Regions from separate parts of the Streptacidiphilus sp. PB12-B1b genome, predicted to be linked through region 3. Evidence: riboswitches for the same ligand, from Rfam matches in the RefSeq annotation. Region 3 holds a riboswitch; each other region holds the start of a gene.
The links. Region 3 has a riboswitch for cyclic di-AMP ahead of GXW83_RS32210 (M23 family metallopeptidase). Riboswitches for the same ligand answer to the same signal wherever they lie in the genome.
Positions count from the first base shown of each region.

Region 1: another riboswitch for cyclic di-AMP. It lies ahead of GXW83_RS20780 (family 16 glycosylhydrolase); the one in region 3 lies ahead of GXW83_RS32210 (M23 family metallopeptidase).
Region 2: another riboswitch for cyclic di-AMP. It lies ahead of GXW83_RS14495 (C40 family peptidase); the one in region 3 lies ahead of GXW83_RS32210 (M23 family metallopeptidase).
Region 4: another riboswitch for cyclic di-AMP. It lies ahead of GXW83_RS35035 (LysM peptidoglycan-binding domain-containing C40 family peptidase); the one in region 3 lies ahead of GXW83_RS32210 (M23 family metallopeptidase).

Region 1 is NZ_CP048405.1:4,685,584-4,693,163, forward strand. It holds gene GXW83_RS20755 (beta-1,3-glucanase family protein) at 1-533, opposite strand, end outside; gene GXW83_RS20760 (LacI family DNA-binding transcriptional regulator) at 855-1,889, shown strand; gene GXW83_RS20765 (M48 family metalloprotease) at 2,005-3,063, shown strand; gene GXW83_RS20770 (cold-shock protein) at 3,072-3,479, opposite strand; gene GXW83_RS20775 (hypothetical protein) at 3,638-4,042, opposite strand; cyclic di-AMP (ydaO/yuaA leader) riboswitch at 4,236-4,400, shown strand; gene GXW83_RS20780 (family 16 glycosylhydrolase) at 4,406-5,608, shown strand; gene recQ (DNA helicase RecQ) at 5,724-7,580, shown strand, end outside.
Region 2 is NZ_CP048405.1:3,191,868-3,199,447, reverse strand. It holds gene GXW83_RS14525 (NAD(P)H-binding protein) at 1-890, shown strand, start outside; gene GXW83_RS14520 (darcynin family protein) at 982-1,347, shown strand; gene GXW83_RS14515 (MBL fold metallo-hydrolase) at 1,422-2,318, opposite strand; gene GXW83_RS14510 (hypothetical protein) at 2,365-3,339, opposite strand; gene GXW83_RS14505 (helix-turn-helix domain-containing protein) at 3,517-4,437, opposite strand; gene GXW83_RS14500 (alpha/beta fold hydrolase) at 4,527-5,267, opposite strand; cyclic di-AMP (ydaO/yuaA leader) riboswitch at 5,440-5,614, shown strand; gene GXW83_RS14495 (C40 family peptidase) at 5,625-6,731, shown strand; gene GXW83_RS14490 (ABC transporter substrate-binding protein) at 7,072-7,580, shown strand, end outside.
Region 3 is NZ_CP048405.1:7,389,511-7,397,090, reverse strand. It holds gene GXW83_RS32230 (MFS transporter) at 1-360, shown strand, start outside; gene GXW83_RS32225 (undecaprenyl-diphosphate phosphatase) at 553-1,488, shown strand; gene GXW83_RS32220 (co-chaperone YbbN) at 1,681-2,313, shown strand; gene GXW83_RS32215 (VOC family protein) at 2,459-2,803, shown strand; cyclic di-AMP (ydaO/yuaA leader) riboswitch at 2,959-3,110, shown strand; gene GXW83_RS32210 (M23 family metallopeptidase) at 3,123-4,073, shown strand; gene GXW83_RS32205 (hypothetical protein) at 4,178-4,480, opposite strand; gene GXW83_RS35180 (hypothetical protein) at 4,872-6,509, opposite strand; gene GXW83_RS32195 (PrsW family intramembrane metalloprotease) at 6,638-7,580, opposite strand, start outside.
Region 4 is NZ_CP048405.1:830,784-838,363, reverse strand. It holds gene GXW83_RS03895 (ATP-binding cassette domain-containing protein) at 1-298, shown strand, start outside; gene GXW83_RS03890 (ABC transporter permease) at 295-1,131, shown strand; gene GXW83_RS35035 (LysM peptidoglycan-binding domain-containing C40 family peptidase) at 1,227-2,282, opposite strand; cyclic di-AMP (ydaO/yuaA leader) riboswitch at 2,267-2,456, opposite strand; gene GXW83_RS03880 (MFS transporter) at 2,641-4,137, shown strand; gene GXW83_RS34775 (hypothetical protein) at 4,213-7,005, opposite strand; gene GXW83_RS03870 (GPP34 family phosphoprotein) at 7,261-7,580, shown strand, end outside.

The DNA.
Region 1 (7,580 bases), 2.7 Mb from region 3:
AGGCCGATGGGCAGCGAGACGAAGTCGACGAAGCTGATGTTGGCGTACAGCTCGGCGCTGCTGAAGGTGAACTCGCAGAAGTCCCACAGGGTGTGGATGTTCGGGTCGGACGGGTTGGTCACCGACGGCTCGACCAGGGCCGGGCCGGGGTTGAGCAGGAAGGTGATCGGCGCGCCGACGGAGAACCAGATGCGTCCGCCGCCGATGTGCGGGACGGTGATCCGGGTCGGGCCGGATCCGGACGGCCCCAGCGGTATGGCGCAGTTCACCGTCAGCGGGCTGCCGGTGCTGCTCGGCGAGGACGGGTAGTAGGGAGTCCGTCCGTCGGCCTGGAGCAGCATCAGCGCGCTGCCCTGGTCCAGCGCGTTGCCGGTGACGTAGGCGTAGACCGTGTCCGAGCCGGTGGTGTTCTTCAGGTCGATGCTGAGGGTGGTGCCGGTGTTGGCCGACGCCCGCGACACCACGGTGGCGATGACGGCGGGTGCGGCCAGGGCTGCGGCGGATGCGGCGACGAACTTCCTGCGGGAGAGCATGGGCGGTCGTCCTTCGGGTCGTCAGGTGCTGGGTGGGGGTTTCCGGGTGGGGGCGGGGCCGGACGGCAGGGGTGGGCGCGCCGCGCCGTGGCCCGCGTGGGGGGCGGGGAGGGCGCGGGCGCGGTGCGGCGGGCACGGGCACGGCACGGTGCGCGGCCGGGGTTTCCGGAAACGTTTCCGGAAGCCGTGGTAGCGAGTATCTTTGCTGATCATGGAAGCGTCAACCGTCGGCCGGGGGTGAACCGGAACCGGCTGCGCCCGGCCCCGGCCAGCGCGTGATGTGATGGGCGCGGTCCGTAACCGACGAGAAGGGCGGCAGTCATGGCAGGCATCCGGGACCTCGCCCGTGAGTGCGGGGTGTCGGTCGCAACGGTCTCCCGCGCCCTGAACGGCCACCCCGAGGTCAGCGCCGCCACCCGGGCCCAGATCTGGGCCGCCGCCCGCCGCCTCGGCTACCAGCCCAGCCAGTCCGCCCGGGCCCTGGTGCGCGGCCGGTCGGACACCGTCGGCCTGCTCTGGGACACCGGCTACGAGACCGGCGGCCACCGCCACCCCTTCCTGCAGGACCTGATGACCGGCATCAAGCGGGCGCTCGGCGAGAGCGGCCGCCACCTGCTGCTGCTCAACATCGGCGGCCAGGACCGGGACGAGCAGCTCTACGCCGAGACCGCACGGCAGCACCAGCTGGACGGCGTGATCATGATGGGCATGGACCCGGAGCTGCCCGCGGTCCGGGCGCTGACCGGCTCCGGGCTGCCCTGCGTCGCCTTCGACACCCCGCTGACCGGCCCGCGCTCCTCTTACGTCACCTCCGACAACCGCAGCGGCGCGGCCGAGGCCGTCCGCCACCTGTACGCCCTCGGCCACCGCCGGATCGCCACCATCACCGGCCCGCCGCAGATGATGCCCGCCGCCGCCCGGCTCGCCGGTTTCCAGGACGCCGCACAGGAGTTGGGCCTGCGGCTGCCCCCCGGCTACGTGCAGCCCGGCGACTTCTTCCTGGACAGCGGCTACGCGGCCGGTCGGCGGCTGGCCGCCCTGCCGCACCGGCCCACCGGCGTGTTCGCCGCCGGGGACGAGATGGCCATCGGCGCGCTGCACGCCTTCGCCGACCTCGGCATCGACGTGCCCCGGCAGATGGCCGTCGTCGGCTTCGACAACATCGAGGCGGCGAGCCTGGTCCGGCCCGCGCTCACCACCGTCGCCCAGGATCCGCTCCGGCTCGGCAGCGCCGCCGTCCACCTGCTGCTCGACCTGGTGGCGGGCGCGGCCTCGGGCGCGACGCGGCCGGTGCCGCCGCGCACCGTCCCGGCCGGACTGGTCATCCGCGGCTCCTGCGCCCGGCCCCGAAGCTGACCCGGGCGGTTGTCGTACCCGTGTAGTAGCTTGGGCCGCCGAGGACAAGGACGAAACGGACAAGGACGAGGCGTTGGCGCAGCGGTCGCTGCTGGACGAGAACGGGCGGTGACCGGTGCGCATCCTGGTGTACGTGCCCTTCGCGGTCTGCCTGCTGCTGAGCGTGGCCGCGCCCCGGCCGTCCCGGTGGCTGCCACCGCGCGCGGCGGCCTGGGGGTTGGCCTGCGCGGCGCTGGTGGCCGCCGGAGCCTGGTTCTGGTCGTTGGCGCTGCTGGCGCTCACCGGCCTCGGGCAGATCCCGGCCGTGGCCGCGCTCGGCGCCTGGTCGCCCCGGGCGCTGGCGGCCGCCGACCCGGTGGCCCGGCTGACCGCGGTCGGCTGCGGGCTGGCCCTGGCGGCGGCGCTGGGCGCGCTGGCGCTGTCGGCCCGGCGGCACGGGCTGGCGCTGGTGCGCGCCTGCCGGGAGGCCCGGCGGCTGCCGGGCGCGGGAGATCTGGCCGTCGTCGACGACGACCGGCTGGAGGCATACGCCGTGCCCGGGCTGCCCGGCCTGGCCCGGGGGCGGCTGGTGGTCTCCAGCGGCATGCTCCGGGCACTGCCCGGCCCCGAGCGCGAGGCGCTGATGGCGCACGAGCGGGCGCACCTGCGCCACCGGCACCACCTCTTCCTGCTGGCCCTGCACCTGGCCGCGGCGGCCTGCCCGCTGCTGCGCCCGCTGGGCAGGGAGGGCGCGTTCGCCGTCGAGCGCTGGGCCGACGAGAACGCCGCTGCCGCGGTCGGCGACCGGGCGGTGGTCGCCCGCGCCCTGGCCCGCGCCGCCCTGGCGAAGAGGGACCGCGGGGCGGCCGGGGTGCTGGCGGCCACCGGCGGCCCGGTGCCGCGCCGGATCCGGGCGCTGCTCGCCGCCCCGCCGAGGCGGCGGCTGCTGCCGCTGGTCGCCGGGGGCCTGGTGCTGGCGGTCTGCTGCGGCAGCCTGGTGGACGCCACCCAGGACGACGCCGAACTGTTCGCCGGGGCCGCGCCGCACACCGCCGTCGGCAGCGTCCGCCATGCCGTGGACGACGGCCGGCTGCGGCTGCCGCTCCGGTACGACGCCGACGGCGGCACCGGCCGGGCGCAGACCCGTACCGATGCCGCCGTGGTTCCCAACTCCCGCCCCAGCGACCAGCGCTGAGGGACCGGTCAGCCCTCGGTCCACCCGTGGGTCTTGGCGAACTTCAGCATCTCGCCCCGGATCCGCAGAATCTGCTCACCGGTCAGCGACGGCGCCGCACGCAGCAGCAGCTCCGTCATGTCACGGGTGTACTCGGCCACGGACAGCAGGTCGCACATGGGCTCCTCGCCGTCCAGCAGCCGGGGCTCCGCGACCGCGACCGACGGGGCCTCGCCCTGGGCGAGCCGCACCGAGGACGCCTTCAGCCCACGGCCGCCGTCCTCGACCTCGAACTCCACCGCCACCCCGGGGCGAACCGCCGCCTCCGGGATGAGCAGATCGTTCACATGCAGAAACACGTCTTCGCCACCGTGATCGGGAGCGATGAACCCGTACCCGCGGACACCATCGAAACGCACCACACGACCAGCAACCACAGCACCGACCCCCAACAGATCCGGGCCCCTTGCCCGGACGATCCAAGCACCATGATAAGCACTCCCCGCCACCCCCGGGGCCGCAACCCGCCCCACCCGTCACACCACCGACCCCGGCCCCCTGTCCGTGGGCACCGACAGACCGCCCCCGGCGGGGGTCAGCGGCGGATGTCGAGGAAACCGTGTTCGGGGCGGGTGCCGCAGCGGTCGGTGGGGGCGTCGGCGTGGAGGGTGACCGTGAGGACGACGGGGGCGGCGGTGGTGTTGGTGTAGGCCAGGCCCTGGCCGTGCAGCATCTCGATCCAGCCGACCCGGGCCGGGGCGCCGCCCTGCCGCTGGTAGACGGTGAAGACGGTCGGGCCGCCGGTGTCGTCCCCGATCCAGAGGTGGCCGCCGGGCGGGACCGCCAGCGGCGGCGTGCAGCGCAGCTCGCCGGAGTAGGGGACGCCGCAGGCCCAGTCCACATGGCGCAGGACGGTGTCGGCCCGCGCCGGGGCGGTCGGCGCCGGACCGCAGGCCAGGGCGAGGCCGGCGGCGACGGCGGTTCTCAGGGGTGCGCGCATGGACGTGTCCGTTCCACGCCGGGGGCGCGCAGGCCACCCCGTCGGGCGGAGATCACTCGGACAGGGGACGCGCAGCGCCCGTGTGTGAGACAAGGCACATCTCATTGATCGGGGCTCGATGGTCTGCCTACCCTGCTGTCTCCGCCCAGGGCGGAACCCGCCGCCGGGGCGCCTCATCCTGTCCACTCGCCGGTGGGAAACCGAGCTTCGAACGGACAGGAGCGGGGGAACCAGGTCAGTCGCCGTGCCTTCGGCCCCCCGGAGGCACCGGCTAGGGGTGAAGCCGCTCCCCCGCGCGGCAGGGCTGCCTCAGGCCCGAACCCGACAGCTCACCTCGCAGGCGTGTCACCGAGGAACTCCGTCATGCGCCTTCCCCGTACCGCCCCCGCACGCCTCGGCGCGATAGCCGGCGCCGCCGCTCTGGTCGCCGTGCCGCTGATGTCCGGCCCGGCCCAGGCCGCGGCCACCACGCCCAAGGTCACCCAGGACCGGCTCTCCCCCACCGCGATGGCCGCCGGCACCACTGCCAAGGCAACGCTCACCGTCCACTCCGGCTCCTGCTTCACCGCCAGGACGCTCGGCGTCGGCGTCCGCGACTCGGCCGGGGACAACCTGGACTTCCCCGGCTCGGCGTCCGACGTCAGGATCTGCCCGAGCGGCCTGTCCCTCACCACCGGCAGCCGCACCCTGCCGTCCGGGACGTACACCGAGTTCGGCTTCTGGCAGGACTCGGCCGGGGCCTGGCACAACCTGGCCTCGCAGTCGCTGAAGGTCTCCGCCACGACCGGCGCCGGCACCCCCGCGCCCACGTCGACGCCGACCCCGACGTCCACGCCCACGTCCACGCCCACGCCCGCACCGACGTCCAGCGGCTCGCCGGTGCCCGGGCAGTCCCTGGTCTGGTCGGACGAGTTCAGCAACCCGATCAACTGGGGCAGCACCTGGGTCGGCGACACCACCACCGCCTTCCAGTACGGCAACCACAACCCGAACGACAACAAGCTGGACTGGCTGGACGAGAACGCCGTGAACGTCGCGGGCGGCGTCGCCACCTTCACCGCCTCGCCGTCCAGCCACACCCTGGAGAACGGCAAGCAGGCCTGGAACACCGGGCTGCTCACCACCGAGGGCTCCAGCCAGGGCTTCCAGGTGAAGACCGGCGACTACGCCGAGACCCGCGTCCAGCTGCCCTCCGGCACCGGGGCCTGGCCCGCGCTGTGGACCTGGAAGAACGGCAACGGGGAGATCGACACCTTCGAGTACCACCCCGACAACCCCAACCTGCTGGAGCTGACCAACCACGTCAACGCGGCCCACGACTACTACACCAACGCCGCGGCCGTCGCCCCGGGCAAGTGGGTCACCATCGGCACCTACTACGGCGCCAACTCGGTGGACTGGTACGTCAACGGCACCAAGGTCTACTCCGACGGCACCGGTGTCGGCGCCAATTGGTCGGCCTACCTGATCCTCAGCCTGTCGGTGAGCGCCGGCGAGTACCACCCGGCGCCGACCGGCACGGCCCCGATCAGCTTCGCCGCCGACTACGTCCGCGTCTACCGCTGACCGGAGCGACGGCGCAGCGGCGGGCGGGCGCGGACGGTGTGCCGCGCCCGCCCACCCGGGCCGCTGCTGACGGTTTCCGTCCCGTCGTGACAGTCCGGGCCCGTACAATCGGCGGATGAGCGCTCCGGACCTCCCCGACACCGCCCCGGCCACCGAGGACGAGGGCGGTGCGGCCCTGTCCGTGCTGCGCCGGGTCTTCGGCTACGACGCCTTCCGGGGCAGTCAGCAGGAGGTCGTCGAGCATGTGATCGGCGGCGGCGACGCGCTGGTGCTGATGCCCACCGGCGGCGGCAAGTCGCTGTGCTACCAGATCCCGGCGCTGGTGCGCCCCGGCGTCGGGGTGGTCATCTCCCCGCTGATCGCGCTGATGCAGGACCAGGTGGACGCGCTGCGGGCGCTGGGCGTCCGGGCCGGGTTCCTCAACTCCTCGCAGAGCATGGACGAACGGCAGCTGGTGGAGGCCGAGTTCCTGGCCGGCGAGCTGGACCTGCTGTACCTGGCGCCCGAGCGGCTGCGGGTGGAGGCGACCGTCCGGCTGCTCCGGCGCGGCACCATCGCGCTGTTCGCCATCGACGAGGCGCACTGCGTGGCCCAGTGGGGCCACGACTTCCGCCCGGACTACCTGGCCCTGTCCTCGCTGCACGAACAGTGGCCGACGGTGCCCCGGATCGCGCTGACCGCGACCGCCACCGAGGCCACCCACGCCGAGATCACCTCCCGGCTGAACCTGCAGGACGCCCGCCACTTCGTGGCCAGCTTCGACCGGCCCAACATCCAGTACCGGATCGCGCCCAAGGACGAGCCGCGCAAGCAGCTGCTGCACCTGCTGCAGACCGAGCACCCGGGCGAGTCCGGGATCGTCTACTGCCTCTCCCGGGCCTCGGTGGAGAAGACGGCGGCCTGGCTGGTCGAGCGCGGGGTGGACGCGCTGCCCTACCACGCCGGGCTCGACTCCCGGGTCCGGGCCGAGAACCAGTCCCGGTTCCTGCGCGAGGACGGCCTGGTGATGGTCGCCACCATCGCCTTCGGCATGGGCATCGACAAGCCCGACGTGCGCTTCGTGGCCCACCTGGACCTGCCCAAGTCGGTGGAGGGCTACTACCAGGAGACCGGCCGGGCCGGGCGCGACGGCCTGCCCTCGACCGCGTGGCTGGCCTATGGGCTGCAGGACGTCGTCCAGCAGCGGAAGATGATCGAGACCTCGGAGGGCGACCAGGCCCACCGCCGCCGGTTGAGCGCGCATGTGGACGCCATGCTGGCGCTGTGCGAGACCGTGGAGTGCCGCCGGGTGCAACTCCTGGCGTACTTCGGCCAGAAGAGCGATCCGTGCGGCAACTGCGACACCTGCCTGACCCCGCCGCAGTCCTGGGACGGCACCGTCGCCGCGCAGAAGTTCCTCTCCACCGTGGTGCGGTTGCAGCGCGAGCGCGGCCAGAAGTTCGGCGCGACCCAGATCGCCGACATCCTGATGGGCCGCAAGACCGCCAAGGTGATCCAGTTCGACCATGACGCGCTGAGCGTCTTCGGTGTCGGCGCGGACCTCTCCGAAGCCGAATGGCGTTCGGTGGCACGGCAGTTGCTGGCCCAGCAGCTGATCGCGGTGGAGGGCGAGTACGGGACGATGGTGCTCACCGAGGCCAGCGGCGAGGTCCTCGGCGGGCGGCGGCAGGTCTCGTTGCGCCGGGAGCCGGAGAAGGCCGTGCGCGCGGCCAAGGCCGCCAAGGCGGGCGGCTCCGGCCGGGGCAAGACCGCGCCGGTCGACCTGCCCGCCGAACTGCTCCCGCTGTTCGAGGAGTTGCGTGCCTGGCGGGCGGCGACCGCCCGGGAGCAGGGCGTGCCCGCCTATGTCGTCTTCCATGACGCGACGCTGCGGGAGATCGCCGCGAGCGGCCCGACCAGCCTGGCCGAGCTGGGCTCGGTCAGCGGGGTCGGCGAGAACAAGCTGGCCACCTACGGCCAGCAGATCCTGGAT
Region 2 (7,580 bases), 4.2 Mb from region 3:
TCGTTATTACCGCTCCCACCGGCAACATCGGCCGCCACCTGCTCCCCCTGCTCCTGGAGTCCGCCCCCGCCGCGGGCGAGGAGCTGCGCGTGATCGTGCGCGATCCCGCCCGGCTACCGGACGCGGTGCGCGGACGCGTCGAGGTGGTCACCGGCTCGCACGGGGACGCCGAGGTCGTCGACCGGGCCTTCGCGGGGGCCGACGCCGTATTCTGGCTCGCCCCGCCGGACGCCACCCTGACCCCGTACGACGCCTACAGCGGCTTCAGCGGCCCAGCCGTGAGGGCCCTCGCCGCCCACGGCGTGGGCCATGTCGTCGGCGTCTCCGCGCTCGGCCGCGGCACCCCGCTCGCCGACCGGGCCGGGCTGGTCACCGCCTCCCTCGCCCTGGACGACCTGATCGCCGGGACCGGTGTCGCCTACCGGGCCCTGGCCAACCCGTCCTTCTTCGAGAACCTCCTGGAGGAGGCCGACTCGATCCGCGAGAAGGGCGTCTTCACCGACTCCGTCGACGCCGACCGCCGGGCCCCCTTCGTCGCCGTCGCGGACATCGCGGCCGTCGCCGCCGGCCTGCTGCTGGACCGCTCGTGGACCGGCACCGACAGCGTCCCGGTGCTCGGCCCGCGGGACCTCTCCCCCAACGACCTGGCCCGCATCATGACCGAACAGCTCGGCCGACCCGTGCGCTACGAACGCCAGCCGCTCGACGAGCTGTACACCACCCTCGTCGGCTACGGCCTGAACGAGGAGTTCGTCCAGGGCATCGTCGACATGAAGCGGGCCAAGGACGAGGGTCTGGACGCCGGCGTGGCCCGCACCCTGGGCACCGCCACGCCCACCGGCTTCGAGCACTGGTGCGCCCGGACGCTCAAGCCCGCTGTCCTCGGCTGAGGGCGCACCGCCCGCACCGTGCACACGCACAAAGCACCAGCGCACCAACGCACCAACGCACCACGATCACCTACCACTTGGGGAACCCCTGATGCCCGCTGAGGAAACCGAACCGCCGGTCACGGCGTTCATGCTGGTCAAGACCACGCCCGAATGGCTCGCCCTGACCGTCCAGGAACGCGTGGACGCCTTCGCCACCGAGGTGCTGCCCGCGATCAAGTCCCGTACCACCGGCGTCCGTTCACGCTTCTACGACACGGAGTTCTACTCCGCGCGCGTGACCGACGTCTGGGTCTGGGAGGCGGACGACCACCGCGCCTACCGGCTGCTGATCGACGCGCTGCGCGAAACCCCGTTCTGGGACCGCTACTTCGAGGTCGTCGACCTGCTCGTCGGCACCGAGAACGGCTACGCCCGCAGCTACGGCGTGGAGACCGTCGCCACCATCACCACCTGACGCACGGCCTGCGCACGGCCTGCCGCCGCTCCCGGGATGGTGCTCCGGGAGCGGCGGCAGGCCGTTGCCGTGGGTCAGTACCGTGCGAGCGGCGCCCAGCCCTTGACGGCGAAGGCGTCGCCGCTGTGCTCGACCTCCAGGGCGCTGTGTCCGCTGAAGTGGGCGGGCAGGACCAGGGCGTGGGTGTCGGCAGCCCAGCCGAGCAGCCTGCGGCGGGTGGTGCGGGCGGCGGCCGGGTCCTGGCAGAAGCAGCTGCTGTGGTCGGGGTGCACGACCTGCAGCGGCGTGTGCAGGATGTCGCCCGCGAACAGGGCCCGGTCGGCGCCGGAGGCCAGCGTGACGACGCTGGACCCCGGGGTGTGGCCGGGAGCGGCCTCCAGCCGCAGATTGCCGTCGATGGTGTGGCTGTCCTCCCACAGCCGCACCTGGCCTGCGGCGTGGACGGGGGCGATGCTGTCCTCGTAGGCGTTCTCGTTGACGCCGCCGGCGACGTCCGGGTTGCCGGCCGGGTTCCAGAACTCGAAGTCGGCCCGGGGCATCAGGTAGACGGCGTTCGGGAAGGTGGGCACCCACGCGCCGTCGACCAGGCGGGTGTTCCAGCCGATGTGGTCGGCGTGCAGGTGGGTGTTGACCACCACGTCGACGTCCTCGGGCCGCACGCCGGCCCGGGCGAGGTTGGCGAGGTAGCCCGACTCCAGGCCGGTCCAGGACGGGACGCCGGGGCGGCTCTTGCCGTTGCCGACGCCGGTGTCGATCAGGATGGTCCGGCCCTCGCTGCGCAGCAGCCAGGTCTGGAAGGCGGTGTGGACCATGGCGTCGTCGGCGCCCAGGTGGTCGGGCACGAGCGCCTGCCGGTGCTCCTTCCACGCCTGCTCGGGCAGGTCGGGGAAGAACTGGTCGGCGGGCATGATCGGGCCGTGCATCTCCTCGATGCGGGTGACCGTGACGTCGCCGAGCGTGAGCTCGTTCATGGATGGCTCCTTGCGTGGTTACGGGTGAACAGCGGGGCTGCGCGGGTCAGTTGTTCAGGTGGGCGAGGACCAGGTCGGGGTCCGTGCCGGTGAGGTAGGCGGCGCTGAGGACGGAGACGGTGTCGCCGCGCAGCGCGATGGAGGTCGGTCCTTCCAGCCCGTCGGCCGCGGTCAGCACGATGGAGTGGCTGCCGTCGGGCTGGACCAGTGCGACCTGGTTGACGGTGTCGAGGGCGGCGAGGATCTGGTCGCCGCGCCCGGTGAAGGCGAAGTCGTCGATCCCGGTGAGCCCGGTGGCGGTGACCCGGGCCTGGCCGGCGCTGCCGTTCGGCAGGACCGGGATGCGCACGATGGTGCCCCGGTCCAGGTTGGTGACCCAGACCGCGCCGTCGCGGAGCTTCAGGCCGTTGGCGCCGAGGAATCCGGACGGGGCCAGCGCCGGGTCGGTGGACCACGACTGCGCGGCGCCGCCGGAGGTGGGCACGCGCCACACCGTGCCCAGTGCGGAGTCGGCGACGTACAGGCTGCCGGTGCGGGCGTCCAGGGCCAGGCCGTTGGGCAGGCTGTCGGCGGGCAGCGCGGCGATCCGCTCGGGCTGTCCGCCGGGGCGCAGCCGCCACACGCCGGTCAGGTCGGCCGTGCCGGTGGCGTACAGGAAGTACAGCGTCCCGTCGTGGCCGCGGACGATGCCGAGGGTCAGCGGGAAGCCGAGGGCCGGGGTGTGCACGCCGCCGTCGGCCGGAAGCGGCAGGGTCGCCAGGACCCGGATCGTGCCCGTGCGGGAGACCTCGGCGACCTGGCGGGCCTTGGCGAAGGTGACGTAGCTGCCGCCGTGCGGGGCCGGCGCGACGTTCTCCGGCGTCTGGCCGGCGGCCAGGTCGAAGTGCACGGCGACACGGGCGTCGCTCAGCGGCGCCGAGGCCGCGGAGGCGCTGGGGACGGCCAGGGCGGAGGTGGCCAGGACGGCGGCGGCGGACAGGCCGACGGCGGACAGGGCGGCCTTGGAGAGCTTGGTGAACATGGTTCCTTCACTGTTTTCGGGCATGCGGCAGCCACACGGCGGCGCATGGGTGAAAGGTGCGTCCGGCCAGGGCGCAGGCGCCCATGGCGGGTTGGGGCAGCGGCCGACGGTCGGCCGTTCCCGGGGGGAGTGATCGCCCGCCGCCGGCTCAGTGCGGGCGGCGGGCCGTGACGGGGGTCAGCCGGGGCTGACCTGGGCCCCTCGTCCTTCCGGGGCAGATGTGGGGGCAGGGGTGACGGCAGCGGTGGCGGGCCGGTCGATGGCCTGGGAGAGCAGGTCCAGCGCGGCCCGCGAGGGCGAGCCCGCCGCCGCGGTGGCGACCACGACGTTCGGGCCGGGCCCGTGGCTCAGCGTCTGCTGGGTGACGGTCAGCGAGCCGACCAGCGGGTGCCGCATCTCGTAGGCGGCGACCGTGCAGTCCTTGACCCGGTGGTCGGCCCACATCGAGGCGAAGTCGGGGCTCTTGGCGCTCAGTTCGCCCACCAGCGTGTGCAGTGCCGAGTCCTGCGGGTACTGGCCTGCCACCAGGCGCAGATTGCCCACGACCGCCTTGGCCTTGCTGGGCCAGTCCGCGTACAGCTCGCGGGTGTGGGCGTCGAGGAACACCAGCCTGGCCATGTTGGGGCGCCGGGCGGGCGACTCGGCGGCGTCCGGCTCCAGGTGTCCGGCGAACAGCGCGTGCCCCAGCCGGTTCCAGGCCAGGACGTCGCTGCGGCGGCCGATCACCACCGCGGGGACGTCCGCCAGGGCGTCCAGCAGCTGGCGCGCCGCGTCGGTCACCCGCTCCGGAGCGGGCCGCCGCCCCCGGCCGCGCTGACGCTCCGGGCGGGCCAGGTCGTGCAGGTGCAGCCGCTCGGCCTCGTCCAGCCGCAGGGCCCCGGCGATCGCGTCCAACACCTCGGGCGAGGCGTTCAGCGACTGCCCCTGCTCCAGCCGGGTGTAGTAGGACACGCTCACCCCGGCCAGCAGCGCCAACTCCTCGCGCCGGAGGCCGGAGACCCTCCGCCGCTCGCCGTAGGTGGGCATCCCGATGTCCTCGGGACGGAGCTGGGAGCGACGGGCCTGGAGGAACTCGCCGAGTTGCGATGTGCCGTTCATGGAATTCAGTATGTGCGGTCGCGCGGCGCGCAGCCTGCCCCTGCCATGGGTAGGCAGCGCCGGGTGGGGCGGCCCGGCCGGCGGGCGGCTCAGCCGAGGGTGAGCAGCAGCCCGGCGAGCTCGGCCGGCTGGGTGACCATGCAGTCGTGGCCGGTGGCCAGTTCCCGTACCTGCGCCGGGGCGCCGTTGGGCTGGGTCGCGGGAACCGGTCGGCGGGCGGGGCCGTCCGGCGGGCCGGCGACGCAGTGGATGTGCGTGCGCGGGATGGCGTCCGCGGCCGGGTTGCCGAGGTGCACCGGTTGCACCAAGCAGCGCACTGACTGGTCGGTGAGCAGCCCTTGCAGCCAGGCGGCGTCGGTCGGGTCGGTGACCCCGAACAGGCCGTGGGGCGGGGGCAGGGCGGGCAGCGGCGGTATCCGCCAGGGGCTGCCGGACGCGGCGGCCTGGTCGATCAGGGTCTGGGTCAGCGGGATGACGTCGAGCGCGCTCTCGCCGTCCTCGGGGACCATGGCGTCGAGGTAGACCAGGTGCGCGATCCGGTCCGGGATCTGGTGGGCGGCGGACGAGATGACCAGCCCGGCGTAGCTGTGTCCGACGAGGACCACCTCGGTGAGGTCCTGCCCGGTGATCAGCCCGACGACGTCCTGGACGTGCGTGTCGAGCCCGACCTCGGGGCTGAGCAGGTGGGCCCTGTCGCCGTGGCCGGTCAGCGAGGGGGCCAGCACCCGGTGTCCGGCGGAGGTCAGCAGCGGGACGACGCGCTCCCAGCACGCGCCGCTGTGCCAGGCTCCGTGCACCAGGAGGAAGGTCCGACCGGTCGGCATGCTCATGGGGATCTCCCTTGTCGGGGGTGTCTCGGCTGTGCTCCGCCCGTCCGCGGGATGCCTGCGGGAACCTTTCGGCGCATCAGTAATCTTTACCGACAAGCATTGAACTAATCACGGTTGGATCACTAAAGTCGGTCAGCGAACCACCGCGCTGTCGATCACCCGCCGGGTGGCAGCGGTGTTCCCGCCGAGTCCGAGGCGCGGCAGGAGAGCCGACAACTCGGAGCCGGGGAACCACTCGTTCCTCGGGGTGAATCGACGTCAGGCCGGTCACTGCCGGTGAGGCGCCGTAGGGCGATCTTCCAGCCCGAACCCGTCAGCTAACCCGGTAGGCGGGCGAGGAAGAAGGAGCTCGCCTTCGTGGCGTCCCATCGCCGTACCCCAACGCCCCACCGCACCCGGGTCACCGTGCTGACCGCCGTCGCCGCGACCACCGTGGCGATCACCGCCAACGCGCAGTCCGCGCAGGCCGCCCCGCCGCCCAGTACCGCCTCGCTCGCCGCCGAGGTGCAGGCCGACAACGTCGCCGCCGACGCGGCGGTGCAGCGGTACGACACCGCGCAGGAGCAACAGCAGCAGCTCCAGCAGCAGGTGACGGTCCTTCAGAACGAGATCGCCCGGCAGCAGGCCGCGATCAACGCGCAGGAGTCGCTGCTCGGGGCCGCCGCCGCAGCCCAGTACCGGGACGGGGGCACCATCGACCCGACCGTGCAGCTGATGCTCTCGGCCGACCCCTCCAACTACCTGGACCAGGCCTCCACCACCGTTCAACTCAACTCCAGCCAGGCCGAGTTGCTCAGCGGGTTGCAGGGCGCCGAGACCACGCTCGACAGGGAGAAGGCCACGGCCGAGGCCAAGCTCAGGGCGCTGGCCGCGTCCGCCGCCCGGCTGGCCGCCGCCAAGACCCAGGTCCAGCAGAAGCTGAGCGCCGCCCAGGCCCGGCTGAACTCCTTCACCGCCGCCCAGCGGCTCGCCGTCGACCAGGAGCTGAACGGCGCCCCGGCGACCACGACCGCCCACAACGGCAGCGGCGGCCACGGAGCCGGGGACGGGAACGGCGGCGGTGACAGTAGCGGTGGCGGCGCCCCGGTGGACCTGGGCCATGCCTCGGCCGGGGACGCGGTCGAGGCGGCGGCCTTCGCCGCGGCGCAGACCCGGCTCGGCGACCCGTACGTGTGGTCCCACACCGGCCCGACCACCTTCGACTGCTCCGGCCTGATGATGTGGGCCTACGACAAGGCCGGGCTGAACATCGGCCGCACCACCTACGACCAGGTCACCCAGGGCACCCCGGTCGCCAGCGAGTCCGACCTTCAGGTCGGCGACCTGGTGTTCTTCAACGACGACACGCACGTCGGCATGTACGCCGGAAACGGCATGATCCTGCACGCGCCGCACAAGGGCACGGTGGTGCGCTACGAGTCCATCGACACCGTCGGCACCGTCTACGCGATGCGGCACCTGTAGAGCCGACGCTGTTCCCCCGCCAGGCCCTTCGCCCCGCCACCCCGTGGCGGGGCGAAGCGCTGTCCGGGGCCCGGCCGGAGCCTGTCCATCGTTGTAACGCATCATTGAGCCGCTCCGGCGTCCGCGGCGTCAAGTACCGCCGCCGACAGCCGTGTCGAGCCTGCGCGCGCACCCATCCGACCGCGCCGGAAGCCTTGACAGGCCGGGAGAGCGCTGTCATCAATATTCCTGTTACATCGTTGGAATGCCCTCCCCGGGCCGCAGGCGGCCCGCTCCCGGCGGCCGCCTGCGGAACCATCCGCGGGGCACCCACCCACCTCCACAAGGATGTGATCGGCGTATGCACGCCATTCCCCTGCGCAGAGCCGTCCCGGCAACGGCCCTGGCTGCGGCCCTGTGCCTCGGCGCGAGCGCCTGCACCAACGCGGGCAACGCCACCGCCTCCGGCGCCGCCACCACCGGCGGGGCCGACACCGCCGCCGCCCAGCAGACCGTCGCCGCCTCCGCCCCGGCGGGCGCCGGCTCCGGCTGCACGTACCAGACCTACGCGGGCGGGGTGCCGAAGCTCGACATCACCGACGGCAGGACCATCGTCGGGTTCTCCCAGTCCGAGTCCACCAGCAACCCGTTCCGCGCCACCGAGACCGCGAGCATCACCGCACAGGCCAAGTCCCTGGGCGTGAAGCTGATCCAGCGCAACGCCAATGCCGACGTCAACGCGCAGAACTCGCAGATCGAGGACATGATCGCGCAGGGCGCCAAGGTGCTGATCGTGGCCCCGGAGAACTCCGCGGGCCTGGGCCCGGCGCTGGCCGAGGCCAAGGCCAGGAAGATCCCGGTGCTCACCAT
Region 3 (7,580 bases):
TACGCGCTGTTCGGCGTCGGCGAGGCGCTGCTGGCGCCCACCCTCGGGCCGATCGTCGCCGACCTGGCCCCGGCCCGGCTGCTCGGCACCTACAACGCGGCCTTCGCGCTGGTGAAGCAGATCGCGGTGGCCATGGGCCCGGCGGCCGGCGTGCTGCTGGTCGGCGCGGGCGCCTCGGTCGCCTACCTGGCCGTGATGGCGGGCTGCACCGTCCTGATCACGGTGCTGGCGCTGCGGCTGCGGCACCAGCTGACGCCGCTCCAGGACAACGCGGTGCACCCGGAGCGGGTGGTGGCAGGCTCCGCCGCGCTGCCCCGGCCCCGGCCCGAGCTGCGGCCGGAGCTGCAGTCCGTCGCCTGACCGGGATGCCCGGGCCGCCCGAGGCCGCCCGGCCCGTTCACCGGAACCTTCGACCGCCCCACGGCGGCCGGAGGTTCCGGTGAATTCGGGGCGTCCGAGCGGTGAACAAGGACGGCCCGGCGACGGGGGGTCTACAGCTCTGTAGTACTTTCTGACTGCCCAGTGTTTGCCCCTGTCTGCTGAAGGCCGTCGATGTCCGTCCTCACGTATCCAGAAGCGATCGGCGTCGGCCTGCTCCAGGGCGTCACGGAGCTTTTCCCCGTCTCCAGCCTCGGCCACAGCATCCTGGTGCCCGCCCTCATCGGCGGCTCCTGGAAGCGGGACCTCAATGTCTCCGCCGCCGGCTCCCCGTACCTGAACGTGCTGATCGGCCTGCACCTGGCCACCGCGCTGGCCCTGGTCGTCTACTTCTGGCGGGACTGGGTGCGGATCATCCGCGGCCTGCTCACCTCCGTCGTCCAGCGCCGGATCGAGACCGTGGACCAGAAGCTCGCCTGGCTGCTGATCGTCGCCACCGTCCCGGTCGGCATCGTCGGGCTGGCCCTGAACAAGGTGTTCCAGGACGCCCTCGGCACCCCCAAGGTCGCGGCCGCCTTCCTCGCCCTCAACGGCCTGGTGCTCTACGGCGCCGAGCGGCTGAAGCGCGGCGGCAGCGGCCGCCGCCGGGCCGGGGACGCCGCCGTCGACGAGCTGGGCCCCGACGGCCTGCCGCTGCACCCGGACGAGGTGTCCGACCTGCGCATCACCGGCAAGCTGAACTGGAAGCAGGCCGCCATCGTCGGCGGCGCCCAGGTGCTGGCCCTGCTGCCCGGCATCAGCCGCTCCGGCGTCACCATGAGCGCCGGGATCTTCAAGGGCCTGCGCCACGAGGACGCCGCCCGCTTCGCCTTCCTGCTCGCCACCCCGGTCATCGGCGCCGCCGCGCTGCTCAAGGTCCCCTCGCTGCTCGGCCCGGCCGGGGACGGCATCCGCGGGCAGGTGCTGGCCGGCTCGGTCGCCGCGTTCGTCGCCGGCTACGTGGCGACGCGCTTCCTCACCAAGTACTTCGAGACCCGGACGCTCACGCCGTTCGCCATCTACTGCACCCTCGCCGGGCTCGGCAGCCTGGCCTACCTCAGCTGGGGCTGACCGGCGCCTGGCCCGGCGGCCGTCCCGTCCCGTCCTGGTTGCGCCCGCCGGGCGGTGAGCGGCCCGGCAGTCACCCGACGGGGTGATTGCCGCACCGCGCCCCGGCGATGCACCGGGCGCGGCGCGGCCCGGCTGCTCAACTGATGCCGGGGCGGTAGGCGCCCCGGAGTCGGACCGAGGAGGGCCCCGCCGATGACCGGCCTCCGCGCCGCGTCCCGGGCGCTCGCCTGGGCCCTGGCCGTACTCGTCCTCGGCGGCTGCCTCGGCGGCTGCGTCACCGTCGTCGGCCGTGGACGCCCCGCAGCCGGGGCCGGCGCCGCCGGACGCCCCGGGCAGCCGTCGGACGAGAGCCTGGGCCTGGCCCGGCCGTTCCTGTCGCTGCCGCCGGTCACCCTCGACCCCGTCCCCGACAGCTACGACCCGGCCGCCGACGCCTCCGACGACGTCGCCCGGGCCCTCGCCGCCGCCCGCGCGGACGGCAGGCCGGTGCTGCTGGACTTCGGCTCGGCCTGGTGCGAGGACTGCCGCGCGATGTCCGCGTTGGTCGACACCCCCGGCGTGCACCAGGTACTGGCCCGGAACTACCACACCGTCGCCATCGACGTCGGCCACTTCGACCACAACCTGGCCCTCGCCCAGCGCTACGTCGACCTGGGAAGCGTCGGCATCCCGGCCCTGGTCGAGCTCGCCCCCGACGGCAAGCTCCTCGAAGGCGACAGCGACGGACGCTTCGCCAACGCCCGCGCCTTGGCCGCCGACCAGCTGGCCGACCTCCTCGTCGACTGGCTCTACAGCGGCGCGGGCCCGGCCGCCGCCCAGCACTGACCGGCGCGCCCGCCCACGGCTTCACCCGCCCGCAGCTTCACCCTTCGGCAGCTTCACCCGCCCGCGTCGCGCCGGAACCTCGCAGTCCCGGGCCGTACGGCGCTAGCGTGGCGGAGTGGTGACGAGCGAGGGCCCGACCGCGGGCATGGGCCGGTTGGACGAGATCGTGGTGGACTGCGCCGAGCCCGCGCGGCTGGCCCGCTTCTGGGCCGCGCTGGTGGGCGGCCTGCCGGTGGACCGCGCGCCCGACTGGTCCTACGTCGACCCGCCCGGCGGCCAGCCCCGGCTGGCCTTCCAACGGGTGCCCGAGGGCAAGCAGAGCCGGAAGAACCGGCTGCACCTGGACATCGACGTCCCCGACATCGCCACCGCCCGCACCGCCCTGATCGGGCTCGGCGCGCGGGCCGTCGGCGAGGTCCGGACGGACGACCAGGGCGCGTTCCAGGTCATGCTCGACCCGGAGGGCAATGAGTTCTGCCTGGTCCGCTGATGACAGGCGTGTGTCGATCCGGTGCACCGATGCGGACAAAAGCCGCGTATGCAACGTGAGTTGCCAGCTGCCTCCCCGAACCACTTGGAATCAATCGTCTCTAGGATTAACGTTTGATAACGCAGCACGAAGTTCTGCCGTTCGACGAGCGGCGTCGTGCTCTGTCGCCTAATCCTGCTGGGCGCCGCCCCGTGCGACGCCCAGGAGCCGGGGAACCACGTACCTGGGGTGAATCAGCCGCGAGGCTGTAGGGGACCTTCCTCCCCGAACCCGTCAGCTAACCCGGTCGGCGCTAGGGAAGGAAAGGAGCACGCCGATCGTGGCGTCGTACCAGTCCGCGTGGGCACCCGTGCAACCCGAGGCGCCGCAGCGCCCCGCAGGGATCGCGCCCTCGGCCGTCCTCGGCCTGGCGGCCATGGCCGCGGTCGGCGCCACCGGCGCGATCGGCCTGGCCACCCCGGCCCACGCGGCGACCATCGGCGACGCCAGGCCCACCGGCGCCAAGCCCTCGCTCAGCGTCCAGGACCACGCCACCGCTGAACTGTCCACCGGGACCACCGCGCTGATGGAACGCGACGCCACCGCCGCCGACCCCGGCACCGCCCTCGCCGACCGCATCCGCGCCCAGGCCGCGCAGCAGCGCGCCGACTCCGACGACGCCGCCCGCCGCCAGGCCGCGCAGGCCGCCGCCGCCAAGCTCGCCGCCGCCCGGGCCGACGCCGAGGCGGAGGCCCACGCCTCCGCGCAGCACGCCGCCGAGGCAGCCGCCCAGGCCGAAGCCCAGGAGGCCCAGGCCAGGGCCGAGGCCGAGGCCGCCGCGCAGGTCGTCCAGGCCGAGCAGCAGGCCCGCGCCGCCGCCGACCAGCAGCAGCTCGGCACCCTGGTCACCCCGGTGCAGGGGGCCGTGGTCGGAGCGGGCTTCGGCCAGTCCGGCACCTACTGGGCACAGTTGCACACCGGCCTGGACCTCTCCGCCGCGACCGGCGCGCCGGTCGTCGCCATCGGCGCGGGCACCGTCACCTCGGCCGGCTGGGCCGGCTCCTACGGCTACCGGGTCGTGGAGACCCTGCCCGACGGCACCGAGCTCTGGTACTGCCACCTCTCCGCGATCGGCGTCGGCTCCGGCGAAGTGACGCCCGGTCAGCCCATCGGCCGGGTCGGCGCCACCGGCAACGTCTCCGGCCCGCACCTGCACCTGGAGGTCCGCCCCGGCGGCGGCGAGCCGGTCGACCCGGCGCAGTGGCTCTCCGAGCGCGGCCTCAGCATCTGACCGCGGGTCCTCTTTGTCCTCTGATCCTCTGATCGGACTGCAGACACGAGAGGTCCGGACGGCTCAGCTGCCGTCCGGACCTCTCACCTCTCGCGTCCGGGCTGTCAGGCCCGGCGGTCCACCGCGGCCCAGGACGCCACCGCAACGCCACCGGCGACGGTCAGCACCGACGGCCAGGCGCCCAGCTTCTTCGCCAGCGGGTGCGAGCCCGCGAACGCGGCCACGTACAGGCCGCTCAACGCACCGGCCGTGACCGGCCCCGCCGTCCGCTTCCACTGCGTCGCCGCGACCGCACCCGCGGCGAGCAGCGCCGCACCGCCCAGCTCGCGCCGCTTCGTCGCCCGCGCGACACCGTAGCCGCCGATCAGGCCGGCTGCCGCGACCAGGGATGAGGGAATCCGCGCCATGTCCGTACGACCTCCTGCACTAGTCCTCCCAGCACCCTAACCCGCCCCCGGCCACCCCAATTGGCGCGGGGGCTGCGCCGAGCTAGTTGGTGCGGGTGTTGTGCAGGTGCAGGCCCATGTAGCCGATGCTCCATCCCCCGGGGGGCAGCCCCCGGACCCCCGGCGGGGTCGTGGGTCGCGCTGGGCTAGTTGGTGCGGGTGTTGTGCGGGTGCAGGCCCATGTAGCCGATGCTCCATCCCCCGGGGGGCAACCCCCGGACCCCCGGCGGGGTCGTGGGTCGCGCTGGGCTAGTTGGTGCGGGTGTTGTGCGGGTGCAGGCCCATGTCGCCGATGCTCCATCCCCCGGGGGGCAACCCCCGGACCCCCGGCGGGGTCGTGGGTCGCGCTGGGCTAGTTGGTGCGGGTGTTGTGCAGGTGCAGGCCCATGTAGCCGATGTAGATGCGGCCGGTGCCTGAGCAGTCGTCGTGGTAGTGGAGCCGGGGGGCGGTGCCGCCACCGCCTATGCGCAGGTGGGCGCCCATGAAGACTTCGCCGGCCGGGTTGACGTCCAGCGGGACCGGGAGTTCGCGTTCGCTCTTCCATTTGCCGTGGGAGCGGACGGTACGGGACTCGTCGCGGATCACCTTGCGCGGGGGGAAGGCGTGGCAGTCGGCCGGGGTGTTCTCGCACCAGCGGCGGAAGTCCCCGCCGGACTCGCCCCGGACCGCCGCCTCGGCGTAGTCCTGGAGGGCGAGCAGGGCGTCCCAGGCCATACGGACCCAGGTCGGGTGGTCCGTCTGCTGGTCCAGGTCGCGGGTCAGCCGGGGGTCGCCGGTGAACCGGAGCAGCGGGAACTCGTCCATCCGCTCCAGCAGCTCGGCGAAGGACGCCGGGTCGTTGTGCAGGTCGCGTTCGGCCGGGGCGTGGTCGGCGAGGTCCGGGTACCCGGCGGCGGCGAGGCGCCCGCGCAGCGAGCGGACCTCGGTGCGGGCCTCGCGCAGCTCGCTGTACTGCTCGTCGTACTCCGCGGCCAGCTCCGACTCGCGCTCCTCGGCCGCCCGCAGCCAGCGCCGTACCTCCTGGATCTCGCCCGCGCGCGCCCGCTCCTCCAGCGCCTCCTCCTCGTGCGTGTCCACCAGCAGCGATCCCGGCTGCACGCCGTCGATCTCCGCGCCGCTGTCGGTCAGCCCCCGGGCCCGCAGCGGCGGCAGCGCCGCCAGCGCGTCCGGCATGGGCGTCTGCACGGCGAGCCGGCGCGGCAGCCAGGCCAGCAGCCCGGAGGCGCGGCGCAGATCCGATTCGAAGGTGTGCCGGGCCATCACCCGGTGCCGCTGGGCGTCCGGCTGCCAGGCCGGGTCGAGGCCGGGGAGGTAGGTGCGGACCGCGCCGCCGAACACCCGGTGGTGCTCCAGCGCCCGGTTGAACTCCCGCTCGGCGCCGGGGGCCAGGGCGTACAGGACGGCCAGCCCGGCGCAGCCGCGCAGCAGCGGGTCGACGGTCTCGGCCAGCCAGTCGTCGAAGTCGGTGTGGGAGGGGGTGCTGGCGACGACGATGGGCAGCCGGCGGTCCGGATCGCACAGCTCGTCCAGGACCTCGTCCAGGTCGCCGCGCTCGATCACGGTCGGCATCGCATGCAGGGAGGCGGCGCCCGGGTGCTCGCCCTCGGTGGCGGAGAGGACGTCCAGCAGGCCGCGGGCCAGGGAGGGGACGGGCGCCTTGGCGACGGCCACGCCCCGCGCCGGGAGCAGCTCGGCATCCAGCCGCACCCAGGTGCGTCCGCCGGTGGGCGTGCTCACCGTGAGCGAGGTCTGCCAGATGCCCTGGAGCGTGAACTCCCGCAACCGCCAGCGCGCGAGTGACTCCTTCGCGCCCTTCGCGCCCCGCACGCGCTCCTTGAGCGAGCAGTCCAGAACAGCCTGCGAGCCGACGCGATGTCGGCCCTCCTCGGCGACCGGGCCGTCGTAGTGCTGCGCCTTCAGCCAGTGCCGGACCTGCTCCTCGGCCAGGGAGACGGTGTCTCTGTGGGCGTGGCCGCTGGTCACAGCCATGCGATAGATGCCATCCGTCATCCGCGGGCCTCCTGACGCATTGTCGGCGTCCCGCACGCAGCGTGCGGATAAAAGGGACAACGCCGGGGGCGACCCGGAAGGTTCCGACGGGCCGGGGATACGGAGGCTCAGTGGGAGGGATGCGCGGGCGGCTGGTGCGGCTCGGACGCCGGTGCGGGCTGCTCCGGGCCGGGCGCGGGCAGGGGCGCGGGAGCTGCCGACTGCGGCTGCGGTTGCGACTGCGGGAGGGGCGGGTGCGCGTGCGGCTGCGGCTGGTACGGGAACGGTGGCGGCTGGTGGCCCGCGCCCGGCACCGGCTGCGCCGGGAGGAAGCCGCCCGGTGCGCCGTACGGCGCCGGATACCCGGGCCCGTACGGCTGCGGGTACGCCTGCGGGTAGGGCTGCGGCGCGTACGGCTGCGATGCGTACGGCTGCGGCGCGTACGGCTGCGGCGCGTACGCCTGCTGTGCGTAAGGCTGTGGGTACGGCTGGGGGGCGTACGGCAGCGGCTGGCGGCGTGCGGCCTGCGGCGGCACGCCCCGATAGCCGTACACCGGCCGTACCGGCGGGTGCAGCCGCTGCCACTCCTGCTCGCCGACCCGCGCCAGCACCTCCCGGACCGCCTCCCGCCGCTCCCACAGGTGGTGCAGCAGCTCCTGCTCGCGCTCCGGGAACTCCGGGCCGACCAGGCCGCGTTCGGCGCGCTGCCGCAGGAACGCCAGCGAGGTCGCAAAGCCCAGGTACTCCCGCATGGTCCTGGCGCCGCTCGGGCCGAGCGTGAAGCGGGCCAGGTCCAGCGCCTGCCTGCGGGTGCGCATGGACGACAGCACCAGCGGCACCGGCGGCGATATCCAGCCCGCGCCCGCGTACACCGGCAGCTGACGGCCCACCGCCTTCAGCTCGTTCCGCCGGGACCACACCGCCAGCCACACCATCAGGCCGAACACCGGCACCATGAACAGGAAGTACACGCCGATGAAGCCGAGCGACCCCAGCACCGAGGAGCCGTTCCAGGTGCCGTGCATGAACATGGCCACGGCCCAGCCGCCGATCGGCGCGAGCACCTTCAGC
Region 4 (7,580 bases), 6.6 Mb from region 3:
GCGCAACGTGGTGCGGGTCCGCTCGCCGCACGCCGACCGGCTGGCGGGGCTGCTGGTCGGCCCGGATGTCGCGGTGGAGAGCGCCGAGCCGGGCACGCTCGAGGTCACCGGCCTGGAGAGCGACCGCATCGGCACGATCGCGGCCGAGCACGGCATCACCCTGTTCGAGCTCGCGCCGCAGCAGGCCTCCCTGGAGGAGGCGTTCATGGAACTCACCCGGGACGCCGTCGAGTACCACGCCAGCACCACGGTCGCCGGTTCGGGCGAGTCGGCCGGCACCGGAAGGATCACCGCATGAGCACCACCGCCACCGAACTCCCCCAGGCCGCCCCGGCCCGGGTCCAGGAGGGGAAGGTCACCCAGCTGCGGGTGATCAACTCCGAGTGGATCAAGCTGCGGACGCTGCGCTCCACCCCGATCACGCTGCTGGTGGCCGTGCTCCTCATGGTCGCCCTGGGCCCGCTGCTCACCTGGGCCAACGCCGCCCACTCCGGCGGTGGTCCGGGCGACCATGGCGCCCCCATCGTCAACGGCGCCGAACTGAGCCTCTTCCCGTACCACTTCGCCCAGCTCGCCATCGGCGTCCTCGGCGTGCTGATGGTCACCGGCGAGTACAGCACCGGAATGATCCGGGCCAGCCTTTCGGCCGTCCCCAAGCGGCTGCCCGTCCTGTGGGCCAAGGCCGTGGTCTACGCCGTGGTCGTCCTGGTGCTGATGACCATTGCCTCGCTGGTCGCGTTCTACAGCGGCCAGGCCATCCTGTCGCACTACAGCCGATCCGTGACGCTGTCCGAACCCGGTGTCGCCCGGGTCGTCTTGGGGACCGGCCTGTACCTGGCCGTCGTCGGCCTGCTCGGTGTGGCCCTCGGCGCGCTGATCCGGAACGGCGCGGGTGCCATCTCCACCCTGGTCGGCCTGCTGCTGGTGATCCCGATCCTTTCCAACCTGCTGCCCTCGAGCTGGGCCCCGCACATCGTGCCCTACCTGCCCAGCAATGCCGGCGGCGCGCTGCTCAACGTCGTCCCAGACCCGACGTTGATGTCGCCGTGGGGCGGCTTCGCGCTGTTCGTCGGCTACGCCGTGGTGCTGCTGGCCGTCGCCGGCGTGCTGCTCAAGCGCCGCGACGCCTGACCGGCCGTACCGCGACGGCAATGACGCTGCGCCCCACCGGAGTTGTCCGGTGGGGCGCAGTGCTGTCGGCGGCTGGCGCCGCTGGGTGCCGAGGGTCAGAAACGGCCGGCGAAGGTGGGGGTGTAGTCGCTGATCGTGTCGATCTTGACGCCCGCGCTGGGGTTGGCGGCCTCGACGTACGAGCCGTTGCCGATGTAGATGGCGACGTGGTACGCACCGGCGGCGGTGCCGTCGCTGGACCAGAACAGCAGGTCGCCGGGCTGGAGGGCGTTCATGGACACCGGCGTGGCGGCGGCGGCCTGGTCCTCGCTGGTGCGCGGGATGGAGATCCCGGCCTGGGCCAGCGCGGCCTGGGTCAGGCCCGAGCAGTCCCAGGCGTCGGGGCCGGTGGCGCCGTAGACGTACGCCTTGCCGACCTGCGCCTGAGCGAAGGCGATCGCCGCCGCCATGCCGCTGCTGGAGCTGGGCGCGGTGGTCGTGGCCGAGTCGCCGGAGGTCGAGCCCGAGGCGGAGCCGGAGCCGGCGCCGGAGTTGGACGACGCGGAGGAGCCGGTCGAGGAACCGGCGCTGGTCGCGGCGTTGTAGGCGGCCTGGGCGGCGGCCGAGGCGGCGGTGTTGGCGTCGCTGGAGCCGGTGCCCGAGCCCGAGCCGGTGGCCGAACCGGAGGTGCTGGTCGTGCTGGCCGGGGTGCTGGGCGCGGGGGCGGCCGGGGCGCTGGTGTGCGACGCGACGACGGTGCCGTCGAGGACCAGGTGCTCGCCGGGGTAGATCAGGTCCGGGCCCTGGGTCAGCGTGGAGCGGTTGAGCGCGTACAGACGCTCCCAGCCCCCCGAGACGTGGTGCTTCTGCGCGATGGTGGAGAGCCAGTCACCGGCGACGACGGTGTACCCGGCGGGCGCGGCGGCGCGGCGGGGGGTGCCGGCGGAGGTGGGCGCGGCGGCCACGGCGGGCGCGGGGGTGGTGCTGGCGGCGCTGGCGGAGGAGGACGGGGCGGCCATGGCGCTGGTGGCGCCGGCCAGCGGGACGGCCATGCCGACGACGCTGGCGATTCCGGCGCCGGCGAGCAGGCGCTGGGTGGCGGTACGGCGGGCAGGAACGGCGCGGTGGCGGCCGCGGCTGGACAGCAGCATGGTGAAGTTTTCCTCTCCCACGCCTGCGAGGTGAGCTGTCGGATTCGGGCTGGAGTTGCCCGGCCGTGCGTGCACGGCTTCACCCCTAGCCGCGATGCTGGAATCGCGGCGACTTACCTGGTTCCCCCGCCCCTGCCGTGGTGTCGGTACTCGTGTGCCAACGCCTCCGCCGGCAGGACTCGGCGTTTCGGAAGAGTTGGTTCCGCATAAGTGCGAACAGGATGCACGCTAGGCAGATGAGGCTTGAAACTACAAGTCCGTGTGACCTCGGTCACTGAATGCAGCACGTGCGGACGGCATCTCCAGGCCCAGATGCCAGGCCCCCGGACCCCGCATAGTGTCGTACTTGTCCATATTTGAACGGATCGGAGATCCGGCCATGGCACGTACGACCGCAGAATCCACCACCGGCGACCAGGCCACCGGCAACAGCCGCCGATGGTGGGTGTTGGTGGTGATCGGCCTGGCCCAGCTGATGGTCGTTCTCGATGCGACGATCGTGAACATCGCCCTCCCCTCCGCCCAGCGGGAACTCGGCTTCACCGACGCCAACCGGCAGTGGGTGGTCACCGCCTACGCCCTGGCCTTCGGCAGCCTGCTGCTGCTGGGCGGGCGCATCGCCGACCTCGTCGGACGCAAGCGGGTGTTCCTCATCGGCCTGATCGGTTTCTCGGTCGCCTCCGCGATCGGCGGCGCCTCGCCCAACTTCGCCGTGCTGGTCTCCGCCCGCGCCCTCCAGGGCTGCTTCGGCGCCCTGCTCGCCCCGGCCGCGCTGTCCCTGCTCACCACCACCTTCAGCGACGGCAAGGAGCGCGCCAAGGCGTTCGGCATCTACGGCGCTATCGCCGGCACCGGCGGCGCCGTCGGCCTGCTGCTGGGCGGCGTGCTCACCGAGTACCTGAACTGGCGCTGGTGCCTGTACGTCAACCTGATCCTGGCGGTCATCGCCTTCACCGGCGGCATCCGGCTGCTGCGCGCGGGCAAGCCCGCCAACCCGCCGAGGCTGGACATCCCGGGCACGGTCATCGTCTCGCTGGGCCTGTTCTGCCTGGTCTACGGCTTCTCCAACGCCGAGTCGCACCCCTGGAGCACCGTCGCCACCTGGGGCTTCCTGCTCGCCGGTGTGATTCTCATCGCCGTCTTCGCCTGGTGGCAGGGCCGCACCCCGCACCCGCTGCTGCCGCCGCGGGTGGTGCTCAACCGGTTCCGGGCCGCGTCCTTCCTGGCGATGTTCATCTCCGGCGCGGGCATGTTCGGCGTCTTCCTGTTCCTGACGTACTACCTCCAGCAGTCGCTGGGCTACTCCCCGGTGATGACCGGGATGGCCTTCCTGCCGATGATCGGCATGCTGATCATCACCTCGGTCACCGCGCAGAACTCCCTCGTCCCGAGGATCGGTCCACGACCGATCGTGCCGGTGGGCATGCTGCTCGGCGCGGGCGCGATGACCTGGATGACCGCGCTCGACCTGCACAGCAGCTACGCGGCCAATGTGCTGCCGCCGCTGCTGGTGCTCGGCGCCGGCATCGGCCTGATCTTCGCCCCGGCGATGTCCACGGCCACGGCCCGGGTCGAGCCCCGCGACGCGGGCGTGGCCTCCGCCTGCGTCAACACCAGCCAGCAGGTGGGCGGCTCGATCGGCACCTCGCTGCTGAACACCCTGGCCACCAGCGCCGCCACCGCCTACCTCGTCGGCAGGCACCACACCCCCGCCGTGCTGGCCCAGGCGCAGCTGCACAGCTACTCGACGGCGTACTGGTGGTCCGCCGGGTTCTTCCTGTTCGGCATGGTCCTGTGCGGCCTGCTCTACCCCTCCGGCAGGCCGGCCGCCGCCCCCGAGCAGGCGGACGCCGAGGCGGCCCCGGTGCACATGTGACCTCCCCGGCACCGGCGCGGCCCCCGGTCCACGTGCACCGGGGGCCGCGCCGGGCCAGGCGGGTTCAGATACGGGTCAGACGCGGGTCAGCCGGGCCCCGTACGAGGGCTCGGCCAGCGCCGACCGCAGCGTGACCGGAATCCGCTGGGCGCTGGCGCCCGTGCCGACCACCAGGTAGGCCACCGCCTGACCGGCCTTCCCGGTGCGCGGCACGGCGCCGCCCACGGCCTCCAGCGACACCGGGACGGTCGTCCCGGCCCAGCCGATGACGTTGACGTCCTTGGAGACGACCAGCGGCGTGTGGCCGCCCTCGCCGTCGTCCACGTACCCGACCACCTGGCCCTTGCTCACCAGGATCTGCGACTGCAGCACGTTCTCCGCGCTCACCAGCAGCTTCTTGCTGGTCGCCATCGCGTTGTCGAGGATGCCGAACGACGCGCTCAGCGCGGGCTGGCCCAGCGTCACGCCGAGGACCGTCTGCGTGGTGCCGCCGACGGTCGTCCGGGCCGCCCACATCAGGCAGCCCAGCGCCGCCGAGTCCGAACCGGTCTTGACGCCGATGACGCCGTCCTGGCCGATCAGGGTGTTGGTGTTGTACGTCAGCGGGTTCTGCGGCGGCGAGAACGAGGTGGTGCTGACGATCTCCCGGAACACCGGCGTCTCGATCGCCACCTTGGCCAGCTTCAGCTGGTCGTCGGCGGTGCTCTTGGTGGTGTCCTGGAGGCCGCTGGGGTCCGTGTACGTGGTCTGGTTCATGCCCAGCGCGGCGGCCTCCTGCTGCATCTTGACGACGAAGGCGGCGTCGGTGCCCGCGTCCCAACGGCCCAGCAGCCGGGCCACGTTGTTGGCCGAGGGGATCAGCAGCATCTGCAGCGCCTGGTACTCGCTGATGCGCTCGCCCTTGGTGACCTTCATGACGGACTCGCCGTCCTTGGTCCCGTTGGTGTAGTCGTCCTGCGCCTGCTGGTCCACGGTGATCAGCGGGCCCTGCTGGCCGACGGTCAGCGGGTGGTCCTTGAGGACCAGGTGCGCGGTCATCACCTTGGTGACGCTGGCGATCGGCACCGGCTTCTCCGCGCCGCTGTTGCCCAGCATGCCCAGGCCGTCGACCTCCACGGCGGACTGCCCGCTGCCCGGCCAGGCGAGGGTGGGCGTCGCCCCGGCGAAGGTGTAGCTCGACGCCGCCGTCAGCCGCAGGCGCGGCGCGGGCAGCGGACGCAGCAGCTGCACCACCGCGAGGATCACCAGCAGCAGGGCCAGCAGCACGCCCCACAGCCGGAAGCGCTGGAGCGCGCGGCGCAGCGGGGTCATCGGGCGGCTGCTGAGGGTGGCCAGTATCTCCAGCGCCTCGGAGGTGGTCTCCGGCACGGACTCCCCGCCGTCGGCGGGGCCCGCCGGCGCGGGGGCCACGGGCGTGGGGGCCACGGGCGTGGCGGGCTGGGACGACTGCCGACGCAGCGCACGGGTGGCCTGGTCCGCCGACGCCGCCGCTGCGGTCGCGGTCGCGGTCGGCAGGGCGGTGGTCGGCGCGTCAGCCGGACGCCCCCCGGGACCGACCGTCGGCAGCAGCGCAGTCCGCTTCTCGGCGGCAGACGGTAGCAGCGCCGTAGCCGCATCCTCGTCCCCCGGCCCGCCTGCGGCGGCAGCAGCGGGCGCGGCCTTGTCAGCGGCAGGGGCAGCGCTGGGCGCGGCCTGGTCTGCGGCAGGGGTACGCGGGTCGCCGGTCGCCTTCCGCGCGGCAGCGGCGGCGGGCGCGGCACCGGGCTCGGCCGGGGTACGCGGGTCGGCGGCGGGCCGGGCGGGCGCCTCGGCACCGGTCCGCAGCTCCGTGGTGCGGGTGTCCCCACTCTGGCCGGAATTCGCCCCGGCAGGCGTACGCGGGTCCACCGCAGCCGGTACCGACGCCCCGTCCTCAGGGCCGCCAGCAGAAGCACCGCGGGAGTCGTCAGCGGCACCAGCCTCGCCAGCGCCAGCAGCCTGCGAGGCAGCACCCTCGCGGTCCTCGGCTTGGCCGGAATCAGCCTCACGCTCGGCAGCGGCGGCGCGCGCGGCGGTACCGGCCTCAGCGGACGGCTCGGCGCCGGGCGCGGCGGCTGCGGTGCCCTCGCTGTCCTCGGCCTGGCCGGAATCAGCCTCAACGGAGGCGGAGCGCGCGTCGCCATCGAGTTCGGGAGCGGCAGCGGACTGCGAAGCGGTGCCGTCACCGTCTCCCACCTGGCCCGAGTCGACCTCACTCGCGGCGGAGCCAGCGCGCGCGGCGGTAGCGGCCTCAGCGGACGGCTCGGCGCCGGGCGCGGCGGCTGCGGAGGCGTCGTCGTCCTCGGCTTGGCTGGAATCAGCCTCGCGCTCGGCGGGGCCGGTAGGCGCGGCGCCGTCGCGCGCGGCGGCGGCGGGCTGCGAGGCGTTGTTCTCGCTGCCGTCGGCTTGGCTGGAACCGGCTTCGCGGTCGGCGGCGGGGGCGTTCTCCGGGGCCTCGGTGGCGGCTTCGGCGGTGGGGGTGGGCTGGGGGGCGATGGTGCCGTTGGGGGCGGGGTCGGCGGGGTGGTTGCGGGGGTCGGGGGCGGGGCGCGGAGCGCCGTTGCGGGGGGCGGGGCGCTCCGCGGTGCGGGATCCGCCGTCCCGGGCGGCCGCGGCGGCGCCGACGCCGGCCAGCTCCGGTTCGCGCGCGTCCTCGCGGACGTCCTCGGCGGCGTCGTCCGGTTCGTCCGGGCCCGCTGAGGCGTCGGCGCCGCCCGCGGCGGCCTTCGGCTCGCGGTGATCCGCGCGATCCGCGCGATCCGCGTCGTCCCGTGTGTCCGGGAGGACCGTCACCTCCTGGTCCCCGTCCGCGTCGCCGTTCCGTTCCACCCTGCCGGGGGACTCGCCCACGTATCCCAACCTCCTCGCGTGTCCGGTGGGCGCCCGAGATCGACGCTCCGGCACCAGTTTCCTTCACGGCCGCGAAAACCCTGGCACGCGGTGCCCTCCACCGGCGATTCCTCGGTGTTGACGCCCCCTCCAGTGCCAGACGTGGGGTTCATCCGGGCGGTTCCAGAGATCACGGTGTCGTGTCACTCTCCAGGCACTCTCGACAGCAGGGTGTGAGAGGCGTCACGCTGTCTTCATCCACGCGGGGAGGCTTGGATGGGCAAGAGCCGCAGAACAATTCCCGAGGAACTGTTGTTGCTCGCACTGGACCCGACGACCGGGACCACCGCGCAACCGCAGACCCTTGACCTCGGGCTGGCCGGAGCGCAGCTCGTCGAGCTGGCCATGGCCGGACGCATAGTCCCGGACGGGGACCGGATCGCCGTGGTCAATCCACGGCCGACCGGTGACCCGACACTGGACCACGCCCTGGAACTGCTGCGCAGACGTGGCAGTGCGGTGCGTGCCGTGCACTGGATCGGTGGGCCCCGGCTGGGGCTGCGCCAGACGTACCTCGCGCACCTGGAGCGGTGCGA